One region of the Geobacillus stearothermophilus ATCC 12980 genome, then DNA from elsewhere that is predicted to be linked to it. Evidence: riboswitches for the same ligand, from Rfam matches in the RefSeq annotation. Region 1 holds a riboswitch; the other holds the start of a gene.
The links. A riboswitch is a leader RNA that binds a small molecule or an ion and turns the genes downstream of it on or off. The one in region 1 is predicted to bind cobalamin.

Region 1 (7,980 bases):
CCGATTTGTTTCACGCGGGCAAAAAACTTATGAAATCGTTCGTTCGGGTAAGCATGTTCTTTGTACTGTTCAATGATGTCCGCCACAATGGCCACCATCTCTTCCGGCGGGATGCCTTCCGCGACGAGCTGGCCGGGATGGGCGTTGCGGCCGACCGTTTTCCCGCCCAAAAACAAATCAAATTTCCCTTTCCGGTACACAAGCCCGATGTCTTCGTGCACCGCGCCGTAGCATGCCATGCCGCAGCCGTTGATGCCAAGCTTCAACTCTTTCGGCAGCGCCATGCCCCCAAATCGCCGCGCCAATTCCTCCGCGTATGGAATCGCGTCTTTTTTCTCTCCATCGCAAAAGTCGCATGCCTTCACCGTCAGCACATCACCAACCGGCATCACCATCAGTCCGACAGCAGCGAGCCGATCGACAAGCCCTTTTGGATCCTCTGTCACCCGCTCGATTTTGATATAATGATCCGGCGTGTACGTCATTTTCCCGTCCGGTCCGACCGCTTCGGCAAGCGCGATGAGCTGCTCCGGAGTAAACTGCTTGTTGGCCACCCCTGGGCTCACTGCCGCTTCGAACAGCACGGCGGACGCCTTCTTTGTCGTTCTTCTTTCCAATGCTGCAAGCGCGTCCTCCGCTGTCTCTCTCACCCGATGCAACAGAGCGGATGACGGCCGGTTTTCCGTTTGGACGAATGGCTCCTCCGGCAGCGGAAAAGCGGAAGCTGCCGGCGCCAATCCAGCTTCCTTCGCGGCCGCGTCCACAGCTGGCGGCAAAACCGCTACGGCGGCCAAACCGCGGTCTTTCTCGTCCCCGAAAGCGGAGGCAGCCGCGGCAAACGGCCGAAACGCTTCTCCGTTTTCTTCGTCCGGCTCTCTCAGCGGCTTCGTCTGGTCGAGCGCCCATGGCTCCGCCTCTTTGCGCAGCCGCTCATGCGGCTTGAGCGGCTGGACGGCGGCAGTCAACTGGTATTTGCGCTGGTAGCCGCGCGGCGTGATCATGAGCCCATCGTAAACAAAAGTCGTCGAGTTGCCGATAATGACCGTCGTCAACATGCCGATTTCATGGTCCAGCATATGCGCCAAGTCGGTGAGGACGATATGCTGACGCTCGCGATACGCGCTTTTTACCAGACCGACCGGGGTCTCCGGAGACCGGTGGCGAAGCAGGATGCGCTGCGCCTCCACAATCTGCCGAGTGCGCCGCCCGCTTTTCGGGTTGTACAGCGCGATGACAAAATCGGCCGCCGCCGCGGCGTCAATCCGCTTTTCAATCAGCTCCCACGGCGTCAAATGATCGCTCAAACTGATCGTACAGGCATCGTGCATAATCGGGGCGCCAAGCAGCGCCGCGCACGAATGAATCGCGGAAATGCCGGGGATGACTTCGACTTCAATCGGACTCGCTTTCGTCCACCCTTTTTCGATCAACACTTCATACACGAGCCCCGCCATGCCGTACAACCCGGCGTCGCCGCTGGAGATGACGGCAACCGTTTTGCCGCGCTCGGCCCACTTCACCGCCGCTTGGGCGCGGCTCACTTCTTCGGTCATGCCCGTGCTAATGATCTCTTTTCCAGCAATGAGATCGCGCACAAGTTCGATGTACGTTTTGTAGCCGATGATGACGTCGCTTTCTTCAATCGCTTCCCGAGCCCGTTTCGTCATATGGTCGACGCTTCCCGGGCCGAAGCCGACAATGAGCAATTTGCCGCTCATCATGATCCCTCCTTTTGCCGACTAGCACCCATTTTTCACACTCCATTCGCCGCTCATGTCCCTTTCACGGCGCAACACATCGGGGACGATCTTTTCCTCTGGCCGCCATGCTTGCCAAAGCCGCACGAACAGCGGAACATCCAAGCGAATGTCCAACAGCCGCTGGCGGTCGGCGAATACGTCTTCGGGCGCCCCTTGCATCACGATCCGTCCTTCGTGCATGACTGCGACGACATCCGCCCACTGCCAGACGAAATCCATGTCATGGGTGGCGATCAACACAGTCGTCCCCGCCTGGTGAATGGCGTCAATTTGTTTGAGAAACTGCTTTGTCTGATGCTGATCCAAATAGGCGGTCGGTTCGTCCAATACGAGCAAGTCCGGCTTGGCCGCCATCGTACAGCAGAGCGTCAGCCATTTTTTCTGTCCGAGACTGAATTGATGGGTCGGGCGGTCCAGCCAAGATTGAAGGTGGTATTCCGCCGTAATCGCGGCAAGCGCCTCCCTCATTTTTTCTCGATCGATTCCGGCATGGACTAAGCTGATCGCCAATTCATCACGCACGAGCGGGGCGAGGATTTGATGCTCCGGGTTTTGAAAGACGATGCCGACTTCACGCCGCCATTGCGTCCAATCAGCGCCGCGTTCATACATGTTGCGCCCTTTCCAATACACCGCTCCTTCCTGCGCCCGCAGCAGCCCGTTCAAATGAAGAAACAACGTCGTTTTGCCGCAGCCGTTTGGCCCGATCAAGGCGCATTTTTTTCGCTCTGGAATTTCCCAATCAATCCCATTCAGCACGTACCGTTCTGCTTGATAAGCGTATTTCACTCGTTCCATTCGCAGCAGCAACGTTTTCACCCTTTCCGCCATGCCCACCCAAGCAGCAAGGCCATGATGATGCCGGCCGCAACATCGACAAGAGGCACATGCGCTTTTTCCCGCTGATGCGTATGCCCAGCCGACGCGACGCCTCCACGCGCCGCAAGCGAACGGCTGAACGCTTCATACGACTGCCACGTTTTCATCCATAGTTGGTACATCAGCATCCCGCCATGCCGCCAATGCGTTCCCCCGCTGCGGGCCCGCAACGCCAGCATCAGCTCTGCGGCCGCCTGCTCGAGCAAAAAGATAAAGCGATACATAAGAAAGCAAAGTTCCACGAGCGCCGCCGGCAGCCGCATTCGCCTCAGCACCGCAATCAAGTCCGGCGCCGGCGTCGTAATGAGAAGGAAAAACAAGCACGACCAGGCGGCAAGGGAGCGGACGGCGAGCTTTGCAGCCGGTTGCAGCTGGCTGTCGATGAAAGTTATTTGAAAAGGAACCGACACGGACACAACGAGCGTCAGCAGGCTGAGCCCTAAAAAAACGGAGGCGGCGAGCATCGCTTTTCCATACACGGAAAACGGCACTCGTGCACGAGCGACAATCCAATACGCCATTCCGATGAGCACAAGCCATTGTTCGCGCCAGCCGCCCATCATGACAACGGCAAGCATAACAAACGCCACGATCAGCTTCCACTCCGCCCGCCATGCCCGCAGCCGGTTGTCATACGCCCAACGGTCAAACTCGCGAATCATGGCTGTTTTTCCGCTCCGAACGCCCTTTGTACAACCCGACGACGTAGCCGATCACGCCGGCGCCAAGCGCGGCTTGCAGCGAGAACAGAAGCGTTTCGACTTCGCCGCCTGGAGGGGTGAAGATCGACTCAAACCACGGCCGATAATGCGGGTTGAGCGTTTGAATGGCTTTTTCCGCCTGATCGTCCGTTCCACCGAATTCCGATCCGCGCGCCCACCAAAGAGGAATGATGACAAGCAAAGCAGCCAGCAACACGAGCAAGCCATTTTTCTTCATCGCATTACGCCTCCTTTTCCTTTTGGAACAGCGGAGAAGCTTGATAGGAGGAAAGCCAGTTCCAGACGATTACCGTTATGATGCCTTCCGTCACCGCCAACGGCACTTGAGTAATGGCAAAAATGCCGGCGAATTTCAAAAACGAGGCGGTGACTCCCCCATCAGGAGACGGAAACGCCAGGGCAAGCTGCAGGGACGTCATGACATATGTAGCCAAATCAGACAAACAAGCGGCAAGAAACAAAGCCGCTCGATTGGATACCGCCCCTTTTCGGCACAGTTGATACACTCCGTACGCGACGAACGGGCCGACGATCGCCATCGACATCGCATTGGCCCCAAGCGTCGTCACTCCTCCGTGGGCAAGAAGCAGCGCTTGAAAGAGAAGAACGACTGTGCCGATCACCACCATCACCCATGGTCCAAACAAAACCGAGCCGAAGCCGATCCCGGTCGGATGCGAGCTGCTGCCGGTGACGGATGGAATTTTCAACGCCGACAATACAAATGTAAACGCGCCAGCTAACGCCATCAGAAGCTTATGTTCGGGGTGCTGCTTCAGCGTATGCACAAGCCGCCGCAATCCGAACACAAAGAACGGCAAAAACAACAGCCACCAAAACAGCGCCCATTTGACAGGCAAAAATCCTTCCATAATGTGCATGGCATACGCTTCATTTTCATTCGTCAACAAAAAATAGGAAACGAACAAAGCCGCCATTTTGCTCCATCGAACCGCTCTCTTCATTTATCCCTTCACTCCTTTCGCAGCATGTTCCGTTTTCCGTTTTCCGCTTGGCGCCTCCCGTTCGCCGGCTGGCGTCAACACCAATTCGCCTTCGTATTCATACGTCGCCCACTCCCGCATCGGAACCCCCTCACCCAAATGAGCGCGCACAACCTCCTTCGCCCGCTCCGGCGTTATCTGTCGATACCAGACGCCTTGCGGATAGACGATCATCACGCACGCGTCTTGGCATCGTCCGTTGCAGCGCGTCCTTGTTGTATGGACAGCGTCGTCAAGCCCGAGACGGGCGATCTCCTCGCGCACCGCCGTTGTCACATCATCCCCGCCATGGCGGAGGCACGTCCCTCCGTTGCAAATGAGCACATGATGCTTCATTCCCCGCAAATCCCATGTCGCCACCGAATCCCCCCTTTTTGGCTAGAATGATAGAATTTAGACGCAGACAGACGGGCAGGTTTTCGGCAAAAGAAAAAGCACCTCTACAGCAGAGGTGCAGAAAAATGTATACGAAAGCCGTAAACGGCCCAAACAGGCCCAATGCAGCCATCATTCTCCCGCACGTCTGCCTATAGTCCCGTAGGCATCCGTCCGATCCAAACAAGGCAGGTCTCCTGACTTAGGATCATCGCTTGACGGCGTCTTCCCGAAGCATCCTTCAGTGACTTGTTGCCGCAAAGCTCCCCATCACAGTGGCGGGCACCGTGCCGGATTTTCACCGGGCTTCCCTTTTCACCCAAACCCTAGAGCAGGCTTAGGCACCTTGTTTGTCTTACCGCCATATATGCGCTGTCATGGAACAAGCATCCGTTTTCATCGTAGTACAACCAATGCGTTGCCGTCAACCGTTTTTTGCCGACCAATCTTCGCGGGCGACGACAACGCCGTCGGCATCGGCGTACACGTATGCGCCCGGCTCCCAGCGGACGCCGCCGAACTCGAGCACAACGTCGCGGACGCCTTTTCCTTCTTTTTTGCTTTTCACTGGGCACGTGCCGATCGCCATGACCCCAAGCGGCATGCGGCCGATTTCCGCCGAATCGCGAATGCAGCCGTGGATGATGACGCCGGCAAGCCCCCGGTCGCAGGCGATTTGCGCCAACCGGTCGCCTAATAGCGCCACGCGGCGCGAGCCTTTTCCATCGACCACGAGCACCGTCCCCGGCAGCACCGTCTCGAGCGCTTCACGGACAAGGACGTTGTCCTCAAACACGTCGACCGTCGCGATCGGCCCGGAAAACATCCGTTTTCCGCCGTACGATTGAAACGAAAGTTCGCACACTTGCAACTCATCTAAACATTGATCGCATAAATCAGCTGTTTTCATGATCCTCTCCCCTTTCGTTTTTTTTCATTCGCCACCATTCGTCAAAATCCTGCCGACACCACATTTTTTTGCGGCGCTGCTTCTGCTCGGGCATCGGATGCGTGTCCTTGCGGGGCCGCTGAAAACGATAAAAAGATGTTCTCGTCCCCGCTTTCCGGCGAACGAAAAAACGGCCCCGCACAACATGGCGGAAGCCGTTTTGGCCGCCGGGACGTGCGGACCCCGTCCGGCGATTCAGCTGGGCTAGCTGGATTCGAACCAGCGCATCACGGAGTCAAAGTCCGTTGCCTTACCGCTTGGCTATAGCCCAACGTTTTGTTGTCGTTTACAGTATGCGTCATGATGGTGCACGTTATGCATCAACCTGAATATTCTTTTGCTTGATGTGCGACACTATCGGTACAAACATCCTTTCCCTGCTATATCCCCTCGTTTTCTCTCGCACTTGTTTTTCCGATATGATACTGGAAGGGAGAGATGTCTATGCGCCGGATCACGGTTTTTCGCATCTATCTTTGCGCATTGTTTTTGTTATCGCTGCCGATCGTCTTAGCGGCCGCGGCTGCCTGGCAGCCACCCAGCCAGCCGAAAACCACCGTCATCGCCCACCGCGGCGCGTCCGGACACGCGCCGGAGCATACGCTCTCATCCTACCGCCTCGCCGCCCGCATGAATGCCGATTATATCGAAGTCGATGTGCGCGCAACGAAAGACGGGAAGCTCGTTGTCCTGCATGATGCGACGCTCGCCCGGACGACAAATGTCGAAACGGTTTACCCGCACCGGTCGCCATGGCGAGTCAGCGATTTTTCATTGCGTGAGCTCAAAAAATTGGATGCCGGATCGTGGTTCGATCCACGCTTTGCCGGCGAATGCGTTCCGACGCTTGATGAGGTGGTTCGGATGCTGAAAGCGGAACGTGTAAACGTTCCGTTGTACGTCGAAACGAAACAGCCCGGCATCGAACGGGCGGTCGCCCGCCTATTGCAAAAACACGGCGTTCTCCAGCGCGGAAGCGTCATGTTTCAATCGTTCCATCCAGAAAGTTTGCAGGCGCTCCGCCCGCTCATCCCGCGCGGCGTCCCGCTCATTCAATTGGTCGGCGAAAAGGAAGCGCGAAGTGGCCGCGACGAGCTGTTGCAACAAATCGCCGTCTATGCCGATGGCATCGGCTTGCCGCTCCCAGCCGTCACCGAAGAGTGGGTGCGCGCCGCCCATGGCCGCGGGCTCATGGTTCACGTCTATACCGTCAATGAACCACACGATCTCGCTCGCCTATGCGCCATGGGCGTGGACGGTGTGTTCACCGATTATCCAGACCGCCCTGGCCGCATTGCCGCCTGCCGTCGTTTGCCCCGTCATTGACCCGCCTTCAGGGAGCCAGGGGGAGCTTATTTTTTACATAATGTTATTATGGTTACCCGTGGTGCTAGATAAACTTGAGCAAGCATAAAAATAGCCCTTGCTGGCGGATCTCCTGTAGAATGAAAGTGCGACCTGCCATTCGAAAGGAGAACCCCCATGCAAGAGCACTTTCATTTTACTACAGATCGGGCCAAGATTCAAAAGCAATATGCCGCCATTTTCGTTTTTGTTTCTGCTCAACTTTCATGCATTCAGGTGCATCTTCATCGTCGAAATCGCCATTTGGTCAAGCAAGAGGACGCTGTCATCATCGCCATTCATCTTTTAGGAAAGCTGCTCGGTTTTACTTCTGAACGGGCGTGGCATCGTTTTGTCACGGGAAATTTGTTCACAAACGGCTCGTTTCTCGAACGTTCCCGGTATAACCGCCGTTGCCGGGCGCTTGGTTTCGCCATCAAATGGATCCGTCATGAGCTGGCAAAACGCGGTCAACATCATGCCTATGCCGTCGTCGACAGCTTGCCGCTCCCGTTGTGCCATACGGCAAGAATGCATCGCGTCAAACGGTTTCAAGAGATCGCCGACATCGGGTATTGCGCTTCCAAAAAGCAATGGTACTACGGGTTGAAGCTGCACCTTCAAGTGACCGATCAAGGGCTGCCAATGGGGTATGTGGTGACGGAAGCATCTTGCCACGATCGAATCGCAGCCGAAAGCGTGATGACCCAAATTCCCCACCCGTATAACTTCGGGGACAAAGGATTCATTAGCCGTGACTTGCAAAAAAGGCTGTACGAAGAATACCAAATGGCGCTTTGGACTCCGTCTCGAAAAAACCAGAAACATCGTGCGTCTGAGACATGGGAGCAGTGGATCCAACAAAAACGCAAAGTGATCGAGACGGTGTTCTCGGTTCTGGTTGATCACTATCGCATCACGGGGATCCGAGCCAATTCGATTATCGG
Region 2 (7,980 bases), 720 kb from region 1:
AAAATCTATAGCGAAAAGGAAAAAGCGGCGTTGCTCAAAACGTACCGAGGAGGGTGCGAATATACGGCGGTGACGGCTCCGTTTTACCGCGAAACGCTTCATGACCCACCCGTCAACCGGATGCAGTATATTGATCTTCATACATGGCTAAGGGGCGATATTTTAGTCAAAGCGGACAAAATGACGATGGCCCATTCGCTTGAGCTGCGCGTTCCCTTTTTAGACAAAAAGGTATTTGAGGTTGCTAGGCAAATCGCCCCTGACATGAAAACCGCCAACGGCACAACGAAATATATTTTACGTAAAGCCGCCGAAGGCATCGTACCGGATCATGTGTTAAACCGGAAAAAATTAGGGTTTCCCGTGCCGATTCGCCACTGGCTGAAAAACGAAATGTATGACTGGGCGAGACAGCTCATCAACGAAAGCGAAACTGATCATCTGTTCCATAAGGACGTGCTCTATCGGCTGCTGGATGAACATGCCCGCCACAAGGCGGATCATAGCCGCAAGCTGTGGACGGTCTTGGCGTTTATGGTTTGGCATCAAGTCTATGTGGAAAAGAAGTACGATTTTGCTCCATCCGTACAAAACGAGAAGCGGCCAGCGTCTGTTTTGGAGGCGTAGCAGGGAAACGACAGGGCGTTCTAAGGGCGACACCTAGAACGCCTTTTTCGATGGTGCGGACAGTTTCCTTGCCTTTGGCGAAGCGAAAGAGAAAATTTGCTTTCTCCCGCTCTTGCAATTTTCCCAGTTTTGGTATATGCTTGTTCCATCAGGATGCTAAACTACTATATATTGGTTTTGAGGTCTTTTTTTACAACTACATATTGTTCTGCTAAGCAACGGTGTCCATCAGGACTTAATAGGGAATCCGGTGCGAATCCGGAACTGCCCCCGCAACTGTATGTGCGGACGAAATGGGATGGCCACTGGCGGCAAGAGCCATTCGGCGCGCCGCTGGGAAGGCCCCAAAGTAGGACGATGCACGAGTCAGGAGACCTGCCTTGCTTGGAACGTTTCATGTTCTTCGGGGTGTGAGAAGATGAAACGATAGGGGAAAAGAACAAGGAGTTCGTCTGCCTTTTTTCGTCTGTCGTTTCATCCGCTCGCCTGCCCGAGCGGATTTTTTTATGGAAGGAGAGAAGAAACGAATGACCACATTGACGAAAACGATCATCCTCGATGATCAAGGGAAGTCGGTTTCGTTTTCACGTGAAGAGTTTGTGTCGCTGATTGGGCAAGCCGCGGCTGGATTCGGCCGTCTGTCGCTTGATGAATACGTCGAGCGTGTTTGGCAGCTTCTTAGCCGAAAGGAGTCCGTCACGGTAGAACAGCTGCACCAAACGGCTATTTTGGAAGGACTTTCTTACATTGATGAAGAGGAGCCGGACTGGACGTTTGTGTGCGCCCGGCTGTATTTGCGGCAATTGTACCGCGAGGCGGCACGGCAGCGCGGGTACGAGGAACGCGAGCGGTATGGCGATTTCTACTCGCTGCTTGTTGCGCTGACGGAACAAGGGGTGTACAGTCCGTTCTTGCTTGAACGTTATACGAAAGAAGAAGTCGACGCCATCGGTGCATTTCTTGATCCGGAGAAGGACAAGCTGTTTACGTACATTGGGCTGCGCACGCTCGCGGACCGGTATTTGGCCCGCGATTATGAGCGGCGGTTGTATGAATTGCCGCAGGAGCGGTTTTTGGTCATTGCCATGACGCTCATGGCGAATGAACCGCAAAAGCGGCGCCTTGCGCTCGTGAAGGAAGCGTATTGGGCGTTAAGCAACTTATACATGACCGTGGCGACGCCGACGCTTGCCAACGCTGGGAAGTCGTACGGCCAGCTCTCAAGCTGCTTTGTCGATACGGTCGATGACAGCTTGCAAGGAATTTATGACAGCAACACCGACATCGCCAATTTGTCGAAATCGGGCGGCGGCATCGGCGTCTATTTAGGCAAAATCCGGTCGCGCGGCAGCGACATCAAAGGATTCAAAGGGGTCTCCTCCGGCGTCATCCCGTGGATGAAGCAGTTGAACAATACAGCGGTGAGCGTCGATCAGTTGGGACAGCGAAAAGGAGCCATTTCCGTCTATTTGGATGTATGGCATAAAGACATTTTTGCGTTTCTCGATGCGCGGCTCAACAACGGCGACGAACGGCTGCGGACGCATGATTTGTTCACCGGCGTGTGCATCCCTGATTTGTTCATGGAGCAAGTCGAACAGCGCGGCGACTGGTACTTGTTTGATCCGCATGAAGTGCGGAAGGTGATGGGGTTTAGCTTGGAAGATTTTTATGATGAGGAAAAAGGGCGCGGGAGTTTCCGCGAGAAATATTGGCAATGCGTCAACGAACCAAGGCTGTCGAAAGAAAAAGTGCCGGCGATCGACGTGATGAAAAGCATTATGCGCAGCCAGCTCGAGTCGGGGACGCCGTTTATGTTTTACCGCGATGAAGTGAACCGGCAAAACCCGAACCGCCATCTCGGGATGATCTACTGCAGCAACCTTTGCACGGAAATCGCGCAAAACCAAAGCCCGACAGTGACGAAGCGGCAATATGTGAAAGACGGGACGATCATCATTGAGAAAATCCCAGGCGATTTTGTCGTCTGCAACTTATCGTCGATCAACTTGGCGCGGGCGGTGACCGACGGCGTTTTGGCGCGGCTGATCCCGATTCAAATGCGGATGCTCGATAATGTCATTGATTTAAACAATATCCCTGTGCTGCAAGCCGGCCTGACGAACGAAAAATACCGCGCTGTCGGGCTTGGAACCTTTGGCTGGCATCATTTGTTGGCGTTAAAAGGCATTCGCTGGGAGTCGGACGAAGCGGTCCGCTATGCCGACGAGCTGTATGAAACGATCGCGTATTTGGCGATTCAAGCGAGCATGGAGCTCGCCAAAGAGAAAGGGAGCTACCCGGCGTTTCCGGGGTCGGACTGGCAGACAGGCGCTTATTTTGAGCGGCGCGGCTACGAAAGCCACGGTGAATTGGATTGGGATCGGCTGAAGCAAGACGTGGCCCGCTATGGGATGCGAAACGGCTATGTGATGGCGGTGGCGCCGAACGCCTCGACGTCGATCATCGCCGGCAGTACAGCGAGCATTGACCCGATTTTCTTAAAAGTGTACGCCGAGGAAAAGAAAGATTATAAGATTCCCGTTACGGTGCCGGATTTAAACGAACAGACGACATGGTATTACAAATCGGCGTACCATATCGACCAGCGCTGGAGCATCAAGCAAAACGCCGCCCGCCAGCGCCATGTCGACCAAGCCATCTCCTTTAACTTCTACGTCGTGAACACGATTAAGGCAAAAGAGCTGCTCGATTTGCATTTGACGGCGTGGAAATCGGGGCTGAAAACGACGTATTACGTGCGTTCGACATCGGGGACGATCGACGAGTGCGATTCTTGCGCGAGCTGACGGTCTTCCCCCAGACGTTGCCGATTCCGGGGAAAGATTCACGCCGAAGCTTAGCTGAAAGGGAGGAATGGATCATGACAATCAGCTTAGTCAAACGGCCGATTATGGATCCAGAGGCGCCGAACCGTTCGACGGGCATTATCAACGGCCGCTGCTCGAATGTGTTGAACTGGGACGATATCGCCTACCCATGGGCGTATGCGAAATATAAGCGAATGCTCGCCAACTTTTGGACGCCGTTTGAAATCAATATGGCCCAAGATGTGAAGCAGTTTCCGCAGCTGACCGCCCGCGAGCAGGATGCGTTTTTGAAAATCATTGGACTCTTGGCGCTGCTTGACAGCATCCAAACCGACTACGCCGGACGTGTCGCTGATTACATTACGGACCCGAGCATCAATGCGCTCATGATCATGCTCGCCCAGCAGGAAGTCATTCACAACCATTCCTATTCGTACGTGCTCTCGAGCCTTGTGCCGAAAGCAAAGCAGATGAAGTATTCGACTTTTGGCGAAACGAACCGACGCTACGCAAGCGGAACGATTTTGTGACGAACGGCTACAAGGCGTTTGCCGAAGAGCCGAACGTGGAGAACTTGCTGCGGTCGATCGTCTTTGACGTTATTTTAGAAGGATTGTTTTTCTACTCGGGGTTCGCCTTTTTCTACAACCTCGCGCGCCAGCAAAAAATGGTGGCGACGAGCACGATGATCAATTACATCAACCGTGACGAGCACATTCATGTTGATTTGTTTACAAAAATTTTCAAGGAAGTGTTGAACGAATACCCAGAGTATCGGACGCCGGAGCTTGCCGATTTCGTCCGGAACACGTTTATGAAAGCGGCAGAGCTGGAAATCGAATGGGCTCGGGAAATCATTGGGAATGACATCGATGGCATCGACTTGGCTGATTTGGAAGCGTACATTAAGTTTTACGCCAACGTCCGCGCCCACCAGCTCGGATTTGACCGCCCGTTTGACGGCTACCGGACGAACCCGCTCCGCTGGATTAAAGCGTATGAAGAAGTTGACCTTGGCAAATCAGACTTCTTCGAGCAAAAACCACGCCAGTATACGAAAGTACAAGTCGATAATGGGTTTGATGAGCTGTAAGGAAACCCGCGTTGGGGCATCGTCCAACGCGGTTTTTTGCCGGAAAACATGATTAACGGAGGGATTCTCGCTGCATTATACAATGGGGAAGAGAAAAGGAAAAGAGATGTTGCGGTTTGTTGTCGGACGGTAGGCTTGGGCGCCTTACCTTGGTATAATGAGAAAAAACTTGCTTTTGAATGCGAAAGGGGACGGGAGAAGTGGGGAAAAAACAGGAAATCGAACGGCTGCGCGAGCAATTGAATCAGTGGCTCGTGGAAGAGGAGCACGACAATGACGAGGTATGGCTGAAGAGGGGGGGAAGCGATTTTTCAACGTTTCGCTCAGCTGGGTTCAAGCGCCATCGCCTATAACCAGCTTGGCGACCCGGAAACGTCGCTTGCCATACTTGACCAGCTTGAAGGGTATCACGGCCCGGGACAGCCTAACCATTATGAACGGATCACCGTGACCGCCATAGATGCTGATGGCGAGAAGTACACGTGTTACACGTACGTGTACCCATCAGAACGAAAAGAGTGGCTTGAGCAACACGCCAAACAAGTTTTTGGAGGTGATTGGATGGTGTTTCTCCATTCCAAAGATGAAGTGATGTACTTTGCCTATGGCTCTTGCATGAGCGAACGCGATTTTCGCTGCACTGTCCCGCATTTTGAGGTGATGGGCCGAGCGGTGCTTGACGATCACCGGTTGGCGTTCACCCGGTATTCCCGCGGTCGGCAAGGAGGGGTCGCAGATATCGTCCCTTCTCCGGGCGACCGGGTCGAAGGCGTGCTGTACAAAATTCCGGCGCGCTATGTGACGGAACTTGATTGGCGCGAGGGCGTCCCAGCCGGCGTGTACCGTCGTGAATACGTCGATGTGCAGTGTAAGGGACAGCTTGTTTCCGCCCTCACGTACGTTGTCGTCGAGAAACAGTTGGATGAAATCGCGCCAAGCGAATCGTACGCTTCGATTATTCTTGATGAAGGGGCATCTCTTTTAAGCACGCATTACACCGAGCGGGTGCGGCGTCATATTGAACATTTACGGAGAAGAGAGCGGTAAGTGCAGGAAAACGGTGCGTTGCGGCGGTGCTCCAAGGCTTGCCGTTTTTTTTTTGGGAAGAACGGCGGCGGGCGTTTTGGCGGGACAGATGGTGCCAAGTAGTCTTAAAGCGTGAGTGGACGATGAGGATATAAGAGGGCATTCGATGGTGTGTATCGTTCTGTGTCGCTGGCGCGCGAGCAGCCCACCTGATGAAAGGGTGAGCTGTTTCCGTTCAGAGCATACATTGTTCGTGGCGATGTTTCGCGTCTGTTCAAGGGGAATGGCGACATCAAGGCAAGCGGTCAAACAATATCCCCGAGTCGCTCTTTTCCGTGCTGACGGCTGACGAGTTCGTCGAGCTGGCGGATTTTTTTCCACGCTAAGTCGTCGCTGATCGTTCGATAATGGTGGCGGCCGCCGGGCTCCTCGTCGGCTTCGTCGGCCCATTTGACGATGGCTTGAAGCGGCGTTCGTTTCCATTCTCCTTCTGGAAGGTAGGAATCGGTATGAAGCAAAATCGCCAGGGCAATTTCCTTAGCGTTTTGCGGATGTTCGCCAAGGCGGATCAGCAGCTTATGGGCGCGCTCGGCCCCTTTGATGGCATGGATGTCGTTTTGCCGGTATTGTTCGTAGTCCCAACGGCCGTTTTTGTACCATGTGTAATGGCCGATATCATGAAGCAGTGCCGCTTTTGTCGCCAAGTCGACGTTCACTCCGTGGCGGAGGGCAAGGTGGTAGGCATGGTACGCCGCGGTGATGGCGTGGGCGAGGCCGGATCGTTTTAAATATTTTTGCGCAATCGGATGGGCAAAGACGTCGGTTAAGGTGACCGTTCTCATAGGCATCCCCTCCGTTTTTTGTATTTCTCACCATCATACCATGGCGTAAAGAGTCAGGCAATGAGAGAAAGTAGGTGGGAGCGGTTGCATGGGAAAAAATAAGCCGATCGTGCTAAAATAGCGCTCGGCTTATTGGATTTGTGCTTGGCAGGCAAGCCGTTTGGCTGGTTGATCCGTTTTTTCGCGCTCGCGCCGCGTTTTCGGAGCGAGAAGGTGAGCGCCGGCCAGAACGGTGACCATGCAACGGCCACACGTTCCTTTTTTGCATTTGTGATCGAGCAGAACACCTTGTCCTAGGGCGGCGTCAAGAAGCGAAACGCCGGGGGCTGGCTGCACGGTGAACGTTTTCCCTTTTTGTTCGATTTGAATGACAGACGGCCGCACGGCGGACGGCCCATCGGGCTTAGGCGGCGCGGCAGAAATGGAGCGCTCCGATGGCCGGACGGCAGGCTTCAGTGAGCCGACCGTGAATGTTTTACCCATTTTTTTACACATCTCCTTTAAATTACATGGTTAGTTTGAAAATGAATCTCATTTACATCCGAATGAATGATTGGTATCATAATAGTAAAAGGAATTGCGAAAACGCCATCTTGGCTAGGGACAAGGGGGAGACACCATGGGCATTCCGATGAACGGACTGCGCGATATGAAAGCGATTTTGGCCAACGAGCGAAAAGTCGGCGGCGCCATCGAAGCTGCATTTCTCCGTCTCCGCTCCGGCGAAGAATACCGAAACGCCTGTATCGTTCATATCGATCAGCTGGGCGCTCAATATTACTCTGTCGGCTTTGTGACCGAGCAAGGAGATCGGATGGTTGTCAACGTCCACGACATTAGCGTCATTTCCGCGCCCGAACATAAAAAAATCCGTGAGCTGAACAACGTCGCTTATAAACGGGAAGCCATCCACAACAAGCGGCGCTATTTAAAACGGCTGTTCGATATTTATCAAGGCAGCTATACCGTCCATTTTTGGCAGGAAGCGAAAATGATTATCGATGACATCGGTGTTGAGGCGCTCAGTCCGGAATTGTCGCTGCTCGTTTCGAACGTTCAAGACCAAGCAGCCCGCACGGCTTGATGGCCAACTAGCAAGACGCCCAGCGGTTTGTAAATCCGCTGGGCGTTTCGATTGTTGCAAGCAGCGGATGTGGCTATTGAATCGCCTTCGGACGCTTTGGCCCATGTCTAGCCAGCCTCCCGCTAATGTGTCCCCTCTTTCCCTGAAAAGAGAAATTACGAGGCTCCGGCTGGATCTTCAAGCGTACAGATGGCGCTCGGCCGTTTAATGCGCGGCACAACCGATTCATAGACACGGAACAAGTAGTTCATGTTTTCCGTATCTAAAAACGAGGTTTGCACGTCGACAGCGACAGCAAGATCGATGTTTTGTCGGCCGGCATCGATAACGACGCCGCGTTTGCCTTTAATGACTGGCGTTTGGTAAATGCCGGCGGTCATCAGCTCGCGGATGTGCTCAATTTCAAGCACGTGCGTTCCTTCATGGATGCGGTGGATCAACGCATACAACTCCGGTGACAGGACGAGTGCGTATGGG

Region 2: linked by a shared signal. The riboswitch ahead of QSJ10_RS04065 (ribonucleoside-diphosphate reductase subunit alpha) and the one ahead of QSJ10_RS07945 ((2Fe-2S) ferredoxin domain-containing protein) in region 1 are both predicted to bind cobalamin.

What each region holds. Positions count from the first base shown of each region.
Region 1 is NZ_CP128494.1:1,465,085-1,473,064, forward strand. It holds gene cobJ (precorrin-3B C(17)-methyltransferase) at 1-1,718, opposite strand, end outside; gene QSJ10_RS07925 (energy-coupling factor ABC transporter ATP-binding protein) at 1,740-2,579, opposite strand; gene QSJ10_RS07930 (energy-coupling factor transporter transmembrane component T family protein) at 2,576-3,301, opposite strand; gene QSJ10_RS07935 (energy-coupling factor ABC transporter substrate-binding protein) at 3,285-3,578, opposite strand; gene QSJ10_RS07940 (energy-coupling factor ABC transporter permease) at 3,583-4,299, opposite strand; gene QSJ10_RS07945 ((2Fe-2S) ferredoxin domain-containing protein) at 4,327-4,725, opposite strand; cobalamin riboswitch at 4,911-5,104, opposite strand; gene rraA (ribonuclease E activity regulator RraA) at 5,165-5,650, opposite strand; tRNA gene QSJ10_RS07955 (tRNA-Gln) at 5,889-5,960, opposite strand; gene QSJ10_RS07960 (glycerophosphodiester phosphodiesterase family protein) at 6,134-7,015, shown strand; gene QSJ10_RS07965 (IS982 family transposase) at 7,172-7,980, shown strand, end outside.
Region 2 is NZ_CP128494.1:748,371-756,350, forward strand. It holds partial or broken gene asnB (asparagine synthase (glutamine-hydrolyzing)) at 1-627, shown strand, start outside; cobalamin riboswitch at 829-1,024, shown strand; gene QSJ10_RS04065 (ribonucleoside-diphosphate reductase subunit alpha) at 1,155-3,437, shown strand; partial or broken gene QSJ10_RS04070 (ribonucleotide-diphosphate reductase subunit beta) at 3,512-4,551, shown strand; gene QSJ10_RS04075 (hypothetical protein) at 4,752-4,904, shown strand; partial or broken gene QSJ10_RS04080 (gamma-glutamylcyclotransferase family protein) at 4,936-5,052, shown strand; gene QSJ10_RS04085 (gamma-glutamylcyclotransferase family protein) at 5,113-5,598, shown strand; gene QSJ10_RS04090 (HD domain-containing protein) at 5,883-6,419, opposite strand; gene QSJ10_RS04095 (2Fe-2S iron-sulfur cluster-binding protein) at 6,549-6,902, opposite strand; gene QSJ10_RS04100 (hypothetical protein) at 7,039-7,503, shown strand; gene QSJ10_RS04105 (family 1 encapsulin nanocompartment shell protein) at 7,659-7,980, opposite strand, start outside.